4 regions of the Streptomyces sp. NPDC056161 genome follow, and region 1 is predicted to be linked to each of the others. Evidence: riboswitches for the same ligand, from Rfam matches in the RefSeq annotation. Region 1 holds a riboswitch; each other region holds the start of a gene.
The links. Region 1 has a riboswitch for cobalamin ahead of ACFC09_RS24150 (cobalamin biosynthesis protein). Riboswitches for the same ligand answer to the same signal wherever they lie in the genome.
Positions count from the first base shown of each region.

Region 1 (4,338 bases):
GCGATCCTCTGGAACCTGCTGACCTGGCTGGTGGGTCTGCCCTCAAGCTCCTCGCACGCGCTGATGGGCGGTCTGATCGGCGCCGCCGTCGCGTCCGCCGGCACGGGCGCCGTCCACGGCGACGTGCTCGTCACCAAGGTCCTCGTCCCGGCACTCGCCGCGCCCCTCGTCGCCGGGGTGGCGGCGCTGCTAGCCACCCGGCTGTCGTACTCGCTCGACGGCGCCGCGGAGGGCAAGGCCGCCGAGAAGGGCTACCGGGCCGGCCAGATCGCCTCCGCGGGTCTGGTCTCCCTGGCCCACGGCACCAACGACGCCCAGAAGACCATGGGCGTCATCACCCTGGCGCTGATCGCCGGCGGTGCGATCGCCCCCGGCTCGAACCCGCCCACCTGGGTCGTCCTCTCCGCGGGTCTCGCCATCGCGCTCGGCACCTACCTCGGCGGCTGGCGCATCATCCGCACGATGGGCAAGGGACTGACCGACCTCCGGCCGCGGCAGGGCTTCGCCGCCCAGACCAGCGCGGCGACCGCCATCCTGGCCTCCTCGCACCTCGGCTTCTCGCTCTCCACCACGCATGTCGTCTCCGGTTCCGTGATGGGCGCGGGGCTGGGCCGCAAGGGCGGGGTGGTGCGCTGGTCGACGGCCGGCCGGATGTGCGTCGCCTGGGCGCTGACGCTGCCGGCCGCCGCGCTCGTCGGTGCGCTCGCGGAAGTCGTCACGGAACTGGGTGACTGGGGCACCGCGGGTGTGGCCGTCTGCCTGGTCGGCTCCGCCGTGGGGATCTGGCGGGTCTCGCGGCGTGAGGTCGTGGACCACAGCAACGTCAATGAGGTGAACGGCACCCGGGAGTCGGCCGTTCCGGTTGGGCCGGCCGTTCCGGTTGGGCCCGCCGCTGTGGTCGAGTCGGTCGGTGTGGTGTCCGCCACCATCGGCGCCGGTTCCGCGGGTTCCGGCGGTTCCGCCGGTTCGCCCTCGGGGGCGGGCGGGCCGGCCGCTGCGGTCGCCTCGGCCGCGCCCGTCGCCGCCGATCCGGCCGGGCCGCCGCCGAGTGCCGCCGTCTGAGACGCGAGGAAGAAGCATCACCATGGACACCATGCACATCGACTGGGCGGCTCTCGGTTCCGTCTTCGGCGTCAGCCTCGGGGTCACCGTGGCGCTCGTGGGGCTGTTCACCCTCGGGGTGGCCGGATTGTCGCGCCGTGAACGGGCCGTTGCGCGGGGAGGTTCCGCGGGGGTGGCGTTGGCTGGGGCGTACGCCTGCTTTGTGGCGTGCGCCGCGGCTGTGGGGTATGGGATCTTTTTGATCGCGGGGTGAGTGGTTCGGGGCGTGGGGGTTTTGCGCAGTTCCCCGCGCCCCTACCGGGGTTCGCGTCGTTGCTCGGCCGCGCGTGCGTGGTCGTTTTTGCGCAGTTCCCCGCGCCCCTACCGGGGATCGCGTCGTTGCTCAGCCGCGCGTGCGTGGTCGTTTTTGCGCAGTTCCCCGCGCCCCTACCGGGGATCGCGTCGTTGCTCGGCCGCGCGTGCGTCGTCGGTTTTGCGCAGTTCCCCGCGCCCCTATCGGGGATCGCGTCATCAGTCCGCCGCGCGTGCGTCGTGGGTTTTGCGTGGTTCCCCGCGTGCCCATCCGGGGGAGTCGTCTCGGTATGAGGCTGGGCACACTCTTCCCTTGCAGGTCAGCGGCTGGTTGACGGTTCTTCGGGGGGCGTGGTGGACTTCCGGAGCCATGTACGGCGGCAGGAGAGGAAGCCGGTGCGAATCCGGCGCGGTCCCGCCACTGTCACCGGGGAAGGACTTCCCCGGGAGCCAGGAACTCTCGCCGCCGGTCTCGTCGAACCAGGGCGTGGACACCCTGAGTGAGGACATATCGCCATGCTCGGCTGCGGATTGAGATACAGCACCAGGTCGCTTCCCGACCCGACGGCCGGCTGAACCGGTGCGTGCCGATCGCGTCTTCGCGTACGGCGCCGCTCTCGGCCTCCTCGGCGATCTGCTCGTGGGCGATCCGCGCCACGGACATCCGGTCGCCGGGTTCGGGCGTGCCGCCGGCGCGGCGGAGCGGGTGCTGTGGCGGGACCACCGGGGGTGGGGAGCCCTGTACACCGCCGTGTGCGTCGGCGGTGCCGCGGGCCTCGGAGCGCTGGCCCGGCGGGCCGTGCGTGCCTCCCCCGCCGGTTCCGTGGCGCTGACCGGGGCCGTCACCTGGGCGGTGGTGGGCGGGACTTCGCTCGCCCGGGAGGCCCAGGCCGTCCGGCGGGCCCTCGACGCGGGGGACGTCACCGCGGCGCGGGCCCGGCTGCCGCATCTGTGCGGACGGGATCCGCAGGCCCTCGACGCCCAGGGGATCGCGCGGGCCGTCGTGGAGTCGGTGGCCGAGAACACGTCCGACGCGGTCGTCGGGGCGCTGGTGTGGGGGGCATTGGGCGGGGTGCCCGGGTTCGTCGCCTTCCGTGCGGTGAACACCCTCGACGCGATGGTCGGGCACCGGTCGCCGCGGCACCGGCGGTTCGGGTGGGCCGCCGCGCGGCTCGACGACGTCGCCGGCTGGCCGGGGGCACGGCTCACCGCGGTGCTCGCCGCCGTCTCGGGCCCGGACGCACGGGGTGCGGTGCGGGCCTGGCGGGCCGACGCCCACCGGCATCCGAGCCCCAACGCCGGCCCCGTGGAGGCTTCCTTCGCCGGGGCGCTGGACGTGCGGCTGGGCGGGACGCTGTCGTACGGGGGACGGGTCGAGCACCGGCCCGTGCTCAACGGCGGCGGGCGGGAGGTCGCCGCCGCGGACATCGACCGTGCGGTACGGCTGTCCCGCCGGGTCGGGCTGCTCGCGCTCGGCGTCACGACCGCAGCGCGGCTGGCCGTGCGGGGGCGCACGTCATGAGCGGTGGTGGGCTGCTCGTCGCCGGTACCACCTCCGACGCGGGCAAGAGCGTGGTCACGGCGGGGATCTGCCGGTGGCTGGTGCGGCAGGGCGTCGCGGTCGCGCCGTTCAAGGCGCAGAACATGTCCCTGAACTCGTTCGTCACCCGCGAGGGCGCCGAGATCGGGCGGGCCCAGGCGATGCAGGCCCAGGCGTGCCGGATCGAACCGACCGCGCTGATGAACCCGGTCCTGCTCAAACCGGGCGGGGAGCAGAGCAGTCAGGTCGTGCTCATGGGCAGGCCGGTGGGCGAGATGAGCGCGCGCGGGTACCACGGCGGACGCCAGGAGCGGCTGCTGGGAACCGTGCTCGACTGCCTCGCCACGCTGCGGGACACGTACGACGTGGTGATCTGCGAGGGCGCGGGCAGCCCGGCGGAGATCAACCTGCGGCGGACCGACATCGTGAACATGGGCCTCGCCCGCAAGGCGCGGCTGCCCGTGCTGGTGGTCGGCGACATCGACCGCGGGGGTGTCTTCGCGTCGTTCTTCGGGACCGTGGCGCTGCTGTCCCGCGCGGACCAGGAGCTGGTCGCCGGATTCCTCGTCAACAAGTTCCGCGGGGACGTCGGCCTGCTGGAGCCGGGGCTCGACATGCTGCGCGGCCTGACCGGGCGGCCCGCCTACGGCGTCCTGCCGTTCCGGCCCGGCCTCGGCATCGACGAGGAGGACGGGGTGGCCGTCTCCCTGCGGGGCGCGGTACGGGAGTCGGCGCCGGCCGCACCGGTCGGCGAGGACGTGCTGCGCGTCGCGGTCTGCGCGGTGCCGCTCATGTCCAACTTCACCGACGTGGACGCGCTGGCCGCCGAACCGGGCGTCGTCGTACGGTTCGTGGACCGGCCGCAGGAGCTGGCCGACGCCGATCTCGTCGTCGTACCCGGGACCCGGGGCACCGTCCGGGCGCTGGCCTGGCTGCGGGAGCGCGGGCTCGCCGAGGCGCTTGGCGACCGGGCCCGCGAAGGCCGGCCCGTCCTCGGCGTCTGCGGCGGCTTCCAACTGCTCGGCGAGCACATCGAGGACGCGGTCGAGTCGCGGGCCGGGCAGGTGAGCGGGCTGGGCGTGCTGCCGGTCCGGGTGCGGTTCGCCCGGGAGAAGACCCTCGCCCGGCCCGTCGGCGAGGCGTTCGGTGAGCGGGTCGAGGGCTACGAGATCCATCACGGCGTCGCCGACGTCACCGGGGGCGAGCCCTTCCTGGACGGCTGCCGGGTCGGCGCGGTCTGGGGCACGCACTGGCACGGCTCGCTGGAGTCGGACGGCTTCCGGCGGGCGTTCCTGCGCGAGGTGGCCGCCGCCGCGGGGCGCCGCTTCGTACCGGCGCCCGACACCTCGTTCGCCGCGCTGCGCGAGGAGCAGCTCGACCGGCTCGGCGACCTGATCGAACAGCACGCGGACACGGACGCGCTGTGGCGGCTCATCGAGTCGGGC
Region 1 covers NZ_JBHJUV010000026.1:66,691-71,028, reverse strand. Annotated here, with positions in the region: gene ACFC09_RS24160 (anion permease) at 1-1,062, shown strand, start outside; gene ACFC09_RS24155 (hypothetical protein) at 1,094-1,315, shown strand; cobalamin riboswitch at 1,692-1,836, shown strand; gene ACFC09_RS24150 (cobalamin biosynthesis protein) at 1,934-2,875, shown strand; gene ACFC09_RS24145 (cobyric acid synthase) at 2,872-4,338, shown strand, end outside.

Region 2 (4,338 bases), on a different contig from region 1:
GGGTGCGGCGTCGCGCCAGCCGCGGATCTCGTGCGGGGAGTCGATGCCCTTGCGGGCCGGGTGGTTGGCCAGGAAGAGGGCGTCCTTGACCTTGCGGCGGCGCACCTGGTCGGCGAGGAAGTTGATGCCCGCGATGGCCAGCGCCTCGTTGGCCGGGGTGTTCGCGGTGGCCTTCTTGACCGAGCCGTCGAAGGAGTTCTCGAACTCCTTCAGCACGGCGACCTCGTTCTTGCCCGGGTGGACGAAGACCGTGCCGTGCTCGGCGGCGGGGATGTTCCACTCCAGGCCCTGGAAGACCAGGGTGTCGCCGATCTTGTCGCGGGCCGCGACGATGTCGGGGTTGACCTTCTCCACACCGATCTTGGCGTGCGTCTCGCTGCCGTGGTCGGTGATCACCATCCAGTCCAGGCCGTGCGCGTTGCCCTGGCGGACGTGGTCGATGACGCGGTACTTGGCGTCGTTGCTGTGCTGGGTGTGGATGTGGTGGTCGCCGGCGAGCCACAGGTAGCCGCCGGAACGGGAGCCGTGCGACGCGTTCGCCGCCGTGGCCGGGGACGCGGCCGCCTGGCCCGCGCCGCCGAGGACGCTGCCGGCCGCCAGGCCGGCGCCGAGCAGTCCGGTGCGGCGGAGCATGGAGCGCCGGGACAGCTGGCTGGGCGTCAACTCCGCGTCGGGCACCGACAGGTCGAGCGCGGGCGGCAGGGACGTGGTCTCGTCGCCCCCGTGGTGATGGTGGTGGTGACCGTGGTCGTGTCTGTGGCCGTGGCCCATTTCAACTCCCGCTGACAACAGGGACGTACACGCTTGGGACGTGTGGAGTCTGCAAAGCCCTGGTAAACGGCGGGAATCAAGGCAATGGTGTGGCAAAGAAGGCCGGATGTGCAGCGGGCGTCGGCGCCCGCCCGGAGCTGCGCCGACGCCTCTCGCACCGGCGGGTCCGGCCGATCCCGCACTACGGGCCGCACCGCCGGCCGACCGACCGGCCGCCCTCACATCGTTTTCGGCCATCGGCATCACCGGGCGGGCCGTGCAGGACCGTCCGGTACGGCACGGGAACGCCAGTCAGCCCGAGACGATCCCGACGACCAGGTTGATCACGGTGGCCAGGATGCTGGTGCCGAAGACGTACGACAGCAGGCAGTGCCGCAGCGCCACCGCACGGATCGTCGAGCTCGACACACTGGTGTCGGAGACCTGGTAGGTCATGCCGAGGTTGTAGCTGAAGTACAGGAAGTCCCGGTACGCCGGCGGCTCGTCCGAGTTGAAGTCGATGCCGCCGGACGCCGTGCAGTAGAGGTAGGCGTAGCGCGTCGCGTACATCAGGTGCAGGGCCGCCCAGGCCATGAAGACCCCGCCGAGCGCGGCGACCGCGGCGGCATGGCCGTCGGCCGACTTGCCGAACGCCAGCAGCAGCACGATGCCGAGCAGCCCGCACAGGGCGGCCACGACCACGACGAGTTCCTCCAGGACCGGGCGGAAGTCCTCGCGGCGGATGTTGCGGTGGGTCTCCTCGGCGTCCAGGGGCCACAGCACGATCCAGCCCACCACCACGAAGAACGTCTCCGTCGCCGCGATGCCGGCGAGAAGCCCGAGCGGCAGGTCGGTCGGCAGCCCGACGGCCACGCCGACGACCGCGCCGCCGGCCGTCGATCCGAACAGCCGGGAGACCGCCGAGAGCGGCAACCGTGCACCCATGGGCCGCAACAGTAGCGGCCGGGGCGCCGCCCCGAGGGCAGCCGGGGCCGTGCGGCGGAAGGCACACCCGGGTACGGACGGATGCCGTCCGGCGCTCGTCGGGCAGCGGCGCGGGCAGGTCCGCCATCCGAATGCCGGACGCGACCGGACGCGACGGCGGCCCGCCCCGTAGGCTGGCCCGTGCAGCTGGTTCGCCCCCGTCAGCCGGACGGGGCGCGTCGTAAGAGGGAACCCGGTGGAAATCCGGGACTGCCCCGCAGCGGTGAGCGGGAACGACCGCCGTCATACGCACTGGGCCCGATGTACCGGGCCTGGGAAGCGACGGCCAGTAGGAGTCTCGTACGGCTCTGTGCTTCGTACGGACGAGACGTGCCCGCGAGTCCGAAGACCTGCCCGTTGCCCGCGCGCGAACCACTCGTGCGCGGACATCCCGGTGACCCCGAGGGCGGGTCGGGGACGCCTCCGGACACCGTCCGGGGAGTGAGGCCAGGCGGACGAACACACGCTGCCACGCGTGATCGTGCCGTCCCCTCCGGCACCCCTTCGCGCTCTCGTCCCGTCGCCGGGACCTCAGGGAATCGTCTCGCGAAGGAGATCTCCGTGACCACCGAGCCCACAGCCGGGGGCGCACGCGCCACCGTGTACGGCTACCCGCGTCAGGGACAGCACCGGGAACTGAAGAAGGCCGTCGAGGGCTACTGGGCGGGCCGCGTCGGCGCCGACGCGCTGCGCGCCACCGCCGCCGGACTGCGCCGGGCCACCTGGCGGCAGCTCGCCGAGGCCGGCATCCACGAAGTGCCCACCGGTGACTTCTCGTACTACGACCACGTCCTGGACACCACGGTCATGGTCGGCGCGGTCCCGGACCGCCACCGGGCCGCCGTCGCGGCGGACGCGTTGGACGGCTACTTCGCCATGGCCCGTGGCACCCAGGACCTGGCGCCGCTGGAGATGACCAAATGGTTTGACACCAACTACCATTACCTCGTACCGGAGTTGGGCCCGGACACGGTGTTCGCGGCGGACTCGGCCAAGCAGGTCGCGGAGCTGACGGAGGCCCTCGCCCTGGGCCTCGCGGCCCGGCCGGTGCTGGTCGGCCCCGTCACCTACCTGCTGCTGGCCAAGCCCGCGCCGGGTGTCGCGGCGGACTTCGATCCGCTGACCCTCCTCGACCGGCTGCTGCCGGTGTACGCGGAGGTCCTGGCCGACCTGCGGGCGGCCGGCGCCGAGTGGGTGCAGCTCGACGAGCCCGCCCTCGTCCAGGACCGCACGCCGGCCGAACTCGGCGCCGTCGCACGTGCCTACCGTGCCCTCGGTGGTCGCACCGACCGGCCGAAACTGCTGGTCGCCTCCTACTTCGACCGGCTCGGCGAGGCCCTGCCCGTGCTGGCCGACGCGCCGGTCGACGGGCTCGCGCTGGACTTCACCGGGCGCGGGGCCGCTCAGCTCGACGCGCTGGCCGCCGTCGGCGGACTGCCCGGCAGGCGCCTGGTCGCCGGCGTCGTCGACGGCCGCAACATCTGGGTCAACGACCTGGCGGCGTCCCTCGCCACGCTCGGCACGCTGCTCGGTCTGGCCGGCCGGGTCGATGTGGCGCCCTCCTGCTCCCTGCTGCACGTCCCGCTCGACGCGTCGGTCGAGCGGGACATCGAACCGCAGCTCCTGCGCTGGCTGTCCTTCGCCCGTCAGAAGACCGCGGAGGTGGTGACGCTGGCCCGCGGCCTCGCCCACGGCACGGCGGCCATCACCGCCGAACTGGCCGCCAACCGCGCCGACCTCGCCTCCCGGGCGGCCTCGCCCCTCACCCGCGACCCGGCCGTGCGCGCCCGCACGGCGGCGGTCACCGGGGCCGACGCCCGCCGTGACCAGCCGTATCCGGTGCGGGCGGCGGCCCAGCGCGCCCGCCTCGGCCTGCCGTTGCTGCCGACCACCACCATCGGCTCCTTCCCGCAGACCGCCGACCTGCGCACCGCCCGCGCCGACCTGCGGACCGGCCGGATCGACGACGCCGGCTACGAGGAGCGGATCAAGGCCGAGATCCGGGAGGTGATCGCCTTCCAGGAGAAGACCGGCCTGGACGTCCTCGTCCACGGCGAGGCCGAACGCGACGACATGGTCCAGTACTTCGCCGAACGGCTCACCGGATATCTCGCCACCCGGCACGGGTGGGTCCAGTCCTACGGCACCCGCTACGTCCGCCCGCCGATCCTGGCCGGTGACATCTCCCGCCCGGACCCCATGACCGTGCGTTGGACCGCCTACGCGCAGTCCCTGACCGACCGTCCCGTCAAGGGCATGCTCACCGGCCCGGTCACCATGCTCGCCTGGTCCTTCGTCCGGGACGACCAACCGCTCGCCGACACCGGCCGGCAGGTCGCCCTCGCCCTGCGCGACGAGGTCGGCGACCTGGAGACGGCCGGTACCCCGGTGATCCAGGTCGACGAGCCCGCCCTGCGCGAGACCCTGCCGCTGCGGGCCGCCGACCGGGCCGCCTATCTGGACTGGGCGACCGAGGCGTTCCGGCTCACCACCGGCGGGGTGGGCCCGGACACCCAGGTGCACACCCACATGTGCTACGCGGAGTTCGGTGACATCGTGCAGGCCATCGACGACCTCGACGCCGATGTGATCAGTCTGGAGGCG
Region 2 covers NZ_JBHJUV010000012.1:95,713-100,050, forward strand. Annotated here, with positions in the region: gene ACFC09_RS13650 (histidinol-phosphatase) at 1-771, opposite strand, end outside; gene ACFC09_RS13655 (DUF1345 domain-containing protein) at 1,063-1,695, opposite strand; cobalamin riboswitch at 1,917-2,086, shown strand; gene metE (5-methyltetrahydropteroyltriglutamate--homocysteine S-methyltransferase) at 2,296-4,338, shown strand, end outside.
Region 2: it holds a riboswitch for cobalamin, as region 1 does, so the genes downstream of both, metE (5-methyltetrahydropteroyltriglutamate--homocysteine S-methyltransferase) here and ACFC09_RS24150 (cobalamin biosynthesis protein) in region 1, are expected to answer to the same signal.

Region 3 (4,338 bases), on a different contig from region 1:
GCTGTGGTCGGTCTCGCACCGGCACGGCTATGTGACCACCTCGGACTTCGTGCGCGGCCGGTTCGGCTCCAAGGGCCTGTCGCTGGCGGTGGCGCTGACCGGCATCCTCGCGACGATGCCGTACATCGCGCTCCAACTGGTGGGCATCCAGGCGGTCCTGGACGTGATGGGCGTGGGCGGCGGCGAGAACACCAACTGGTTCGTCAAGGACCTGCCGCTGCTGATCGCGTTCGGCGTGCTGGCCGCGTACACCTACTCGTCGGGGCTCCGGGCACCCGCGCTGATCGCGTTCGTGAAGGACACGCTGATCTACATCGTCATCGCGGTGGCGATCATCTACATCCCGATCAAGCTGGGCGGGTTCGACGACATCTTCGCCAAGGCCGGCCACGCCTTCGCCCAGACCAACCCGGCGACGGGGGCACCGCGCGGGGCGCTCGCGCCGGCGGAGCCGGGCCAGTGGACGTACGCCACCCTGGCGCTGGGCTCCGCGCTCGCGCTGTTCATGTACCCGCACTCGATCACCGCGACGCTGTCCTCGCGCAGCCGTGAGGTGATCCGCCGCAACACCACGATCCTGCCGCTGTACTCCCTGATGCTGGGCCTGCTCGCCCTGCTGGGCTTCATGGCCATCGCGGCCGGGGTCAAGGTCGACAACGGCCAGTTGGCCATCCCGCAGCTGTTCGAGGACATGTTCCCGGACTGGTTCGCGGGCGTGGCGTTCGCGGCGATCGCCATCGGTGCCCTGGTGCCCGCGGCGATCATGTCCATCGCGGCCGCGAACCTGTTCACCCGGAACATCTACAAGGACTTCATCAAGCCGGACGCGACGCCGGCGCAGGAGACCCGGGTCTCCAAGATCGTGTCGCTGCTGGTGAAGGTGGGCGCGCTGGTCTTCGTCCTGAGCATGGACAAGACGGTCGCCATCAACTTCCAGCTGCTGGGCGGCATCTGGATCCTCCAGACCTTCCCGGCCCTGGTCGGCGGCCTGTTCACCCGCTGGTTCCACCGCTGGGCGCTGCTCGCGGGCTGGGCGGTCGGCATGGTGTACGGCACGGTCGCCGCGTACGGCGTCGCCTCGCCCACGCAGAAGCACTTCGGCGGCTCCGCCAAGGAGATCCCCGGGATCGGCGAGATCGGCTACATCGGCACGACGGCGTTCGTGCTCAACGTCCTCATCACCGTCGCCCTGACCTTCGTGCTGAAGGCCGTGAAGGCTCCCGAGGGCGTGGACGAGACGGCCCCGGAGGACTACACGGCCGACGCGGGCGACAGCGCCGTCCGGTCGGCGCCGACCCCCGCGACCGCCGGCGCCGACCACTGAAAGACCGCCCCGCAGGGGCGCACGGAACCGTACGGACAACCGCACACGTCCCACAGCGGGCCGCCGAAGCCGAGACCGGCAACGGCGGCCCGCTGCCGCGCCCGCGACCCGCGCCCGCACGACCGCCGACACCCCGCACAGGGGCGCGGGGAACCGCGCGACCGGCCGTCCACGGCCCGCACCCCGCCACCAGGGCCGAGCGACAACGTCACTCTCCTCACCTACCCGTTGACACTCCGATACCGCCGCGACACAACATCTAGGGGTGGCACCGCAAGGCGGCACTAGATGTATGCTCATGCTCGCTGTCGCCGCAGGGGAATCCGGTGCGAATCCGGAACTGTCCCGCAACGGTGTACTCATGCGCGTATGCCCGCATACGCGCATGCAGGCTTCAGTCCGAGGACCTGCCGACAGTGCGCCCGGCCGTCCGGTCCGGGTGCCTGACGTCCGGGCCTCGTGGAGTGGGCCGGCGGATGCGTGCCGCTGTCTGCGCTCGTGTGCTGCCCCCTGCCCTCCCGCAAGGCCCCGTGCCGAGCGAGGGAGAGCCACACGTGACCATCGCGCCAGCCGATCCGGCTTCAGCCGTCCAGGCGACCGCCGTCCCCGTGGAGACCGACGGTCCCGGTGCCGCGCTGCTGCGGACCCTGACCGAGCTGACCACCGACCTCCCCGACGCCGACCCCGGCCGGGTCGCCGCCGCCGCGCTGCGCGGCCGGTCCGCACGGGCCGACGCCGAGGCCACCGCGGAGTTGCGCGAGCTGGCCACGGAGGCGGCCGCCGGGCTGATCTCGGAGGACCCCGCCTACTCGCGGCTGGCCGCCCGCCTGCTGACCCTCTCCGTCCGCGCCGAGGCGGCCTCGCAGGGCGTCACGTCGTTCACCGAGTCGATCGCCGTGGGCCACCGCGAAGGGCTCATCGCCGACCGCACCGCGGAGTTCGTCCGGCTGCACGCGGCCCGCCTCGACGCCCTGGTCGACCCGGCCGCCGACGACCGCTTCGGCTACTTCGGCCTGCGCACGCTGCACAGCCGCTACCTGCTGCGCCACCCCCTCACCCGCAAGGTCATCGAGACGCCCCAGCACTTCATGCTGCGCGTCGCCGCCGGCCTGGCCGAGGACCACAGCGCGCGAGCCGCGGCCGAGGTCGCCGCGCTCTACGGGCTGATGAGCCGCCTCGACTACCTGCCCTCCTCCCCCACCCTCTTCAACTCCGGCACCCGCCACCCGCAGATGTCGTCCTGCTACCTGCTGGACTCCCCGAAGGACGAGCTGGACTCCCTCTACGAGCGCTACCACCAGGTGGCCCGCCTCTCCAAGCACGCCGGCGGCATCGGTCTCTCCTACTCCCGCGTCCGCTCCCGCGGTTCGCTGATCCGCGGCACCAACGGGCACTCCAACGGCATCGTCCCGTTCCTGAAGACCCTCGACGCCTCCGTGGCCGCGGTGAACCAGGGCGGCCGGCGCAAGGGCGCGGCGGCGGTCTACCTGGAGACCTGGCACTCCGACATCGAGGAGTTCCTGGAGCTGCGCGACAACACCGGTGAGGACGCCCGCCGTACCCACAACCTCAACCTCGCGCACTGGGTCCCGGACGAGTTCATGCGCCGGGTCGAGGCCGACGGGCAGTGGTCGCTGTTCTCGCCGTCGGACGTGCCCGACCTGGTCGACCTGTGGGGCGCGGAGTTCGACGCCGCCTACCGCCGGGCGGAGGCGGCCGGGCTCGCGCAGAAGACCGTCCCGGCCCGTGATCTCTACGGCCGGATGATGCGCACCCTCGCGCAGACCGGCAACGGCTGGATGACCTTCAAGGACGCGGCCAACCGCACCGCCAACCAGACGGCCGAGCCGGGCCACGTCGTCCACTCCTCCAACCTCTGCACGGAGATCCTGGAGGTCACCGACGACGGCGAGACCGCGGTCTGCAACCTGGGCTCGGTCAACCTGGGCGCGTTCGTGCGCGGCGGGGACATCGACTGGGAGCGGCTGGACGAGACGGTCCGCACCGCCGTCACCTTCCTCGACCGGGTCGTCGACATCAACTTCTACCCGACCGAGCAGGCCGGCCGCTCCAATGCCCGGTGGCGGCCGGTGGGCCTCGGGGTGATGGGTCTTCAGGACGTCTTCTTCCAGCTGCGGCTGCCCTTCGACTCCCCGGCGGCGCGCGAGCTGTCCACCCGGATCGCGGAGCGCATCATGCTCGCCGCCTACGAGGCCTCCGCCGACCTCGCCGAGCGCCCCCAAGCACCTGCGACAAGCTCCGGTGCAGGGGGGACCCCCATCGGCCCGCTGCCCGCCTGGGAGCAGACCCGTACCGCGCGGGGCGTGCTGCACCCCGACCACTACGGCGTGACGCCGGCCTGGCCGGAGCGCTGGGCGGCCCTGCGCGAGCGCGTCGCCCGCACGGGCCTGCGCAACTCGCTGCTCCTCGCCATCGCCCCGACCGCCACGATCGCCTCCATCGCGGGCGTGTACGAGTGCATCGAGCCGCAGGTCTCCAACCTGTTCAAGCGCGAGACCCTGTCCGGGGAGTTCCTCCAGGTCAACTCGTACCTGGTCCGGGACCTCAAGGAGCTGGGCGTGTGGGACGCCCGCACCCGCGAGGCACTGCGCGACGCCAGCGGCTCGGTGCAGGACTTCGGCTGGATCCCGGCGGACGTGCGCGCCCTGTACCGGACGGCCTGGGAGATCCCGCAGCGCGGTCTGATCGACATGGCCGCGGCCCGCACGCCGTACCTGGACCAGTCCCAGTCCCTGAACCTGTTCATGGAGACGCCGACCATCGGCAAGCTCTCCTCGATGTACGCCTACGCCTGGAAGCAGGGCCTGAAGACCACGTACTACCTGCGTTCCCGCCCGGCGACCCGGATCGCCCGCGCCGCCCAGGCGCAGCCCCGGGCGGCCGTGCCCGCGCAGCAGGTCTCCGACCCCGACGCCGTCGCCTGCTCCCTGGAGAACCCCGAGTCCTGCGAAGCCTGCCAGTGACTGACGCCCCGCACCCGACCACCACCCCTG
Region 3 covers NZ_JBHJUV010000046.1:27,305-31,642, forward strand. Annotated here, with positions in the region: gene mctP (monocarboxylate uptake permease MctP) at 1-1,324, shown strand, start outside; cobalamin riboswitch at 1,587-1,754, shown strand; gene ACFC09_RS33565 (ribonucleoside-diphosphate reductase subunit alpha) at 1,879-4,308, shown strand.
Region 3: it holds a riboswitch for cobalamin, as region 1 does, so the genes downstream of both, ACFC09_RS33565 (ribonucleoside-diphosphate reductase subunit alpha) here and ACFC09_RS24150 (cobalamin biosynthesis protein) in region 1, are expected to answer to the same signal.

Region 4 (4,338 bases), on a different contig from region 1:
GTCGCGGGACGCACGACGTCCGCGTCCGGTGCTGCGGAGTGCCGGGCATCTCCGTGCTGTCCTGTCCTGTCCTGCCGCACGCCCGGCGGTTCCGCGTGGCCCCGCGAAGGCGTGCCTCGTGTTCTCGGCAGGCGCTTCCGGCGGGTGCCCGGTGTCCCGGGGAACGTAACTGAAAGTGCCCCGCGCCGCGCTCAACCGGTCGCCGGGCGGTCGAGCGCGGCGATGAACCGGCCGAGGTCGCGGCGGTGCGAGTCGGCCGGCCAGACCGCCCAGGTGCGCCGCACCAGCGGGCGCCCGACCAGGGGCGACCAGACGACATGGTCGGGCAGCGGCTGCCAGTCGGGCGGCGCCAGCGCGAAAGCCCGCCCGGACGCCACGGCGGCCAGCTTCACGTCCGCGATCAGTACCTGCCCCTGCGGAGGCTCGGGACCGAGATCGAGGCCGTGCCCGCGGAGGACCGCCGTCAGCTCGTCGTACCAGGCGGGACTGCCGGAGCGGGGGAAACCCACCCACTGCAACGCGTCGAGCGCGTCGAGCGCGTCGAGCGCGATGCCGTCGGGCCCGGCGAGTTCCGCCGCGCGCTCCGCGGCCAGCAGCACGCCCAACTCCTCCCGTACGACGAGCAGCGCGTCGAACTCAGGACCCGGCGGGCGCTCCCGCAGGAACCCCACGTCCAGCTCACCGGTCCGCAAGGACGCCAGTTGCTCCGCAGTGGACAGGTGCCTGGCCTGCACACGTGTGTCCGGATGTGCCGCCGCCAGCTCCGCCAACGCGGGATCGAGCAGGCCGGTGGGCAGCTCAAGCGGGATCCCGATCCGCAGCGCCCCACCGCCCGGACCGGTGTACCGGGTCATCACCCGCAACGCCTGGTCATGCCGGGCCAGCACCGCGCGCGCCTCCGCGAACAGCGCCGTGCCCGCCTCGGTGGCCCGTACCCCGGCGCTGCCCCGCACCAGCAACCGCACACCCAGCTGGCGCTCCAGACCGCCGACCGTCTGGGACAGGGCCGGCTGGCTCACGTGCAGCCGCCGTGCCGCCGCGGACAGCCCGCCCTCCTCCACCACCGCCACGAACGCCCGCAGCTCCCGCAACTCCATGTGCCCATGCCATCACGCCGCCGCGACCGTGTCACATCCCGAACCGGCAGGCCGGCGGACCGGCGCACCCGGTCGGCATCGCGAGCGGGCGGCCGTCCCGGCACGGAGCCGGGCAGCGCTCGCACGGGCCGCAGCCGCGGTGGCCGCGCCCGCCGCGGCCGTCGGCGGAGCACTCTCCGTGAGCGGACACCTCCGGACGGTGACGCTTTGCATTGCGCCGAGGGGGAGAGCGACGATCGAAGCCATGGCGAGGGAGCCGTGCGCATCCGGCGTCGCCCCGCCGCCACTGCGATCGGTGATCGAGTTCCGGCCGGCCCGCTTCCCGCGGAGACCTCGTCATGACCTGTGTGTCCACCACAACGCAGAAGGAACCCACGAGATCATGTGTGTCATCGAGGCCCGCGGAGCGACGGAGACGTCCGGATGACCGGCACCGAGGAACCCGTTCTGCTGCACACCGCGGGGCAGGCAGCCCACATCACTCTCAACCGGCCCCAGGCCCTCAACGCGCTGAACCACGCGATGGTGCGGCGCATCGACGAGGCGCTCACCGTGTGGGAGCGCGACCCGGCCGTCCGGATCGTCGTCATCGCCGGTGCGGGGGAGCGCGGCCTGTGCGCGGGCAGCGACATCCGCGCCGTCCACGGCGACGCCCGCGACGGGGACGGCGCCTCCTCGGCGGCCTTCTGGCGCGACGAATACCGCCTCAACGCCCGCATCGCCCGCTACCCCAAGCCGTACGTCGCCGTCATGGACGGCATCGTCATGGGCGGCGGTGTCGGCATCTCCGCGCACGGCAGCGTCCGGATCGTCACCGAGCGGTCCCGGATCGCCATGCCCGAGACCGGCATCGGTTTCGTCCCCGACATCGGCGGCACCCATCTGCTCGCCCGCGCACCGGGCGAACTGGGCGCCCACCTGGCGCTGACGGGCTCTCGGATCAGCGCTGCCGACGCCCTGGTGTGCGGGCTCGCCGACCACTACGTACCCTCCGCCGCCCTGCCGCGCCTCCTCGCCGACCTCACCCGTGCGCCCGTACGGGCCGTCCTCGCCCGCCACGCACAGCCGCCGCCGCCGAGCGAGCTGGCCGGACAGCGGGAGTGGATCGACACGTGCTACGCCGCGGGCACTGTCGAGGAGATCCTCCACCGGCTGCTCACCCACCACGACCCGGCCGCGCGGGACGTGGCGGACACCCTGCTCGGCAGGTCGCCCACCGCACTCAAGGTGACCCTGGCCGCGCTGCGCCGCGCCCGGCGGCTCGGGGCGCTGGAACGGGTCCTCGACCAGGAGTACCGCGTCTCCTGCGCGGCCCTGAGCACCCCGGACCTGGTGGAGGGCATCCGGGCCCAGATCATCGACAAGGACCGCACCCCGCGCTGGTTCCCCGGCACCCTCGCCGAGGTCACCGACGCCGACGTGGAGCGCTTCTTCGCCCCGCTCGGCGACCGTGAACTGGGGCTCGCCGGACCCGGCGGAGGCCCCGAAGCGGCCCGGTGAACCGGGCCCTTCGCCGCGAGGCCGAGATCGTCTCGGGCGGATGCGGTCTTGGCCCGGCCCGCGCCGCGCGGTACGGTCTGTGCGATATCGACGACGGTACGACGGAAGCCGGTGGGAATCCGGCACGGTCGCGCCACTGTATGTGAGGGCCCCCGGGCCGCTCGTGAGTCAGACCCGTGACTGTCGTCCAGTGCACCACCGAGATGGGACGCGAGCTCCCAGAGGAGGTCCTGCCATGGCGCAGACCGTCGCCCGGCCGACAGCCACCACTCCGGTCGTCCCCGCCAAGGTACCGCTCAAGGCGATAGCGCCCTGGGCGGTCTTCTTCGGCCTGTTGATGCTGATCCTGCTGTACTTCGTCGGCGCCGAGCAGGGCGCCACCTCCGTGTTCAGCGGCACGGACGTCCACGAATGGGTCCACGACGCCCGCCACCTGCTCGGCTTCCCCTGCCACTGACGCGAGGGGACACCGCACGCCCATGAACTCCGAAACCGTACGGAACCTTCTCGTGCGGGGCATGCTCGCCGGCCTCGCGGCCGGTGTACTCGCCCTGATCGTGGCCTACTTCCTCGGTGAGCCGAGCGTCGACAAGGCGATCGGCTTCGAGGACGCCCACGCCCACGAGCACGAAACGGAGGTCGTCTCCCGTTCCCTCCAGTCCACCGCGGGGCTCGCCACCGGCGTCCTCGTCTACGGCATCGCCTTCGGCGGCATCGCGGCGCTCGCCTTCTGCGTCGCCCTCGGCCGCGTCGGGCGCTTCGGCCCCCGGGCGACCGCGCTGCTGCTGGCGGGCTGCGCGCTGCTCGCCGTGTACGTCGTGCCGTTCCTGAAGTACCCGGCCAACCCGCCGTCCGTCGGCGCTCCCGACACCATCGGCAAGCGGACCGCCCTGTATTTCCTGATGATGCTGCTCGGCGTGCTCCTCGCGATCGGCGCCGCGATCCTCGGCAAGCGGCTCACCCCGCGGCTGGGCACGTGGTACGCCACCGTCACGGCGGTCGCCGCGTTCGCCCTCGTGATCGGACTGGCGTATGCGTTCCTGCCGTCCGTGAACGAGGTGCCGGCGGGCTTCCCGGCCACGCTGTTGTGGCGGTTCCGGCTGTCCGCCCTGGCCGTCCAGGCCGTCCTGTGGGGCGGATTCGGTCTGGCCTTCGGGGAACTCGCCGAGCGGCTGCTGCATCCGAAGCCCGCGACGGCCGCGGCCGGCAAGGCGGTTCCGGCCGCGCGTTGATTCCGCGAACCGGGCACGTGACCGACGACGCTCCCGTGCCCGTTGGGGAAGTCCGGCTTTCCGAACCCAACGGGACCGGAGACCCGTCGGTCTCCGGTCCCGCCACGCACTTCCGGCCTCAGCCGCCCCTCGCCTATACCGGCCAGTGGTAGCCCAGAGAGGAGTTCACGGCGACCGCGTAGGTGAGATACATGAGCCAGCAGCCGGTCAGGGTGTGGAAGAGTCCGTAGATGCGCTCGGCCGGCTTGACGCCGATCACGGTGAAGAAGTGCCAGAAATAGACGGCGAAAAGGCCCAGGAACAGCAGGCCCACCGGCCAGTCACCGACTCTGAAGAAGATGGTGGCACCCATCGCGGACACCACCAAGTAGGCGATGCACATACCGGCGTTGGTACGAGGCTCATTTCCGCGATAACGGTTGATGCCGAGCGCGAACCAGTGGACGCCGTACACGGAGAAGGCCAGCGCGGCCATGTACAGCGGCGGTGACTTGGTGAAGACCTCGAAC
Region 4 covers NZ_JBHJUV010000005.1:58,212-62,549, forward strand. Annotated here, with positions in the region: gene ACFC09_RS06685 (LysR substrate-binding domain-containing protein) at 192-1,097, opposite strand; gene ACFC09_RS06690 (enoyl-CoA hydratase/isomerase family protein) at 1,521-2,597, shown strand; cobalamin riboswitch at 2,655-2,796, shown strand; gene ACFC09_RS06695 (CbtB-domain containing protein) at 2,833-3,054, shown strand; gene ACFC09_RS06700 (CbtA family protein) at 3,077-3,829, shown strand; gene ACFC09_RS06705 (hypothetical protein) at 3,963-4,338, opposite strand, start outside.
Region 4: it holds a riboswitch for cobalamin, as region 1 does, so the genes downstream of both, ACFC09_RS06695 (CbtB-domain containing protein) here and ACFC09_RS24150 (cobalamin biosynthesis protein) in region 1, are expected to answer to the same signal.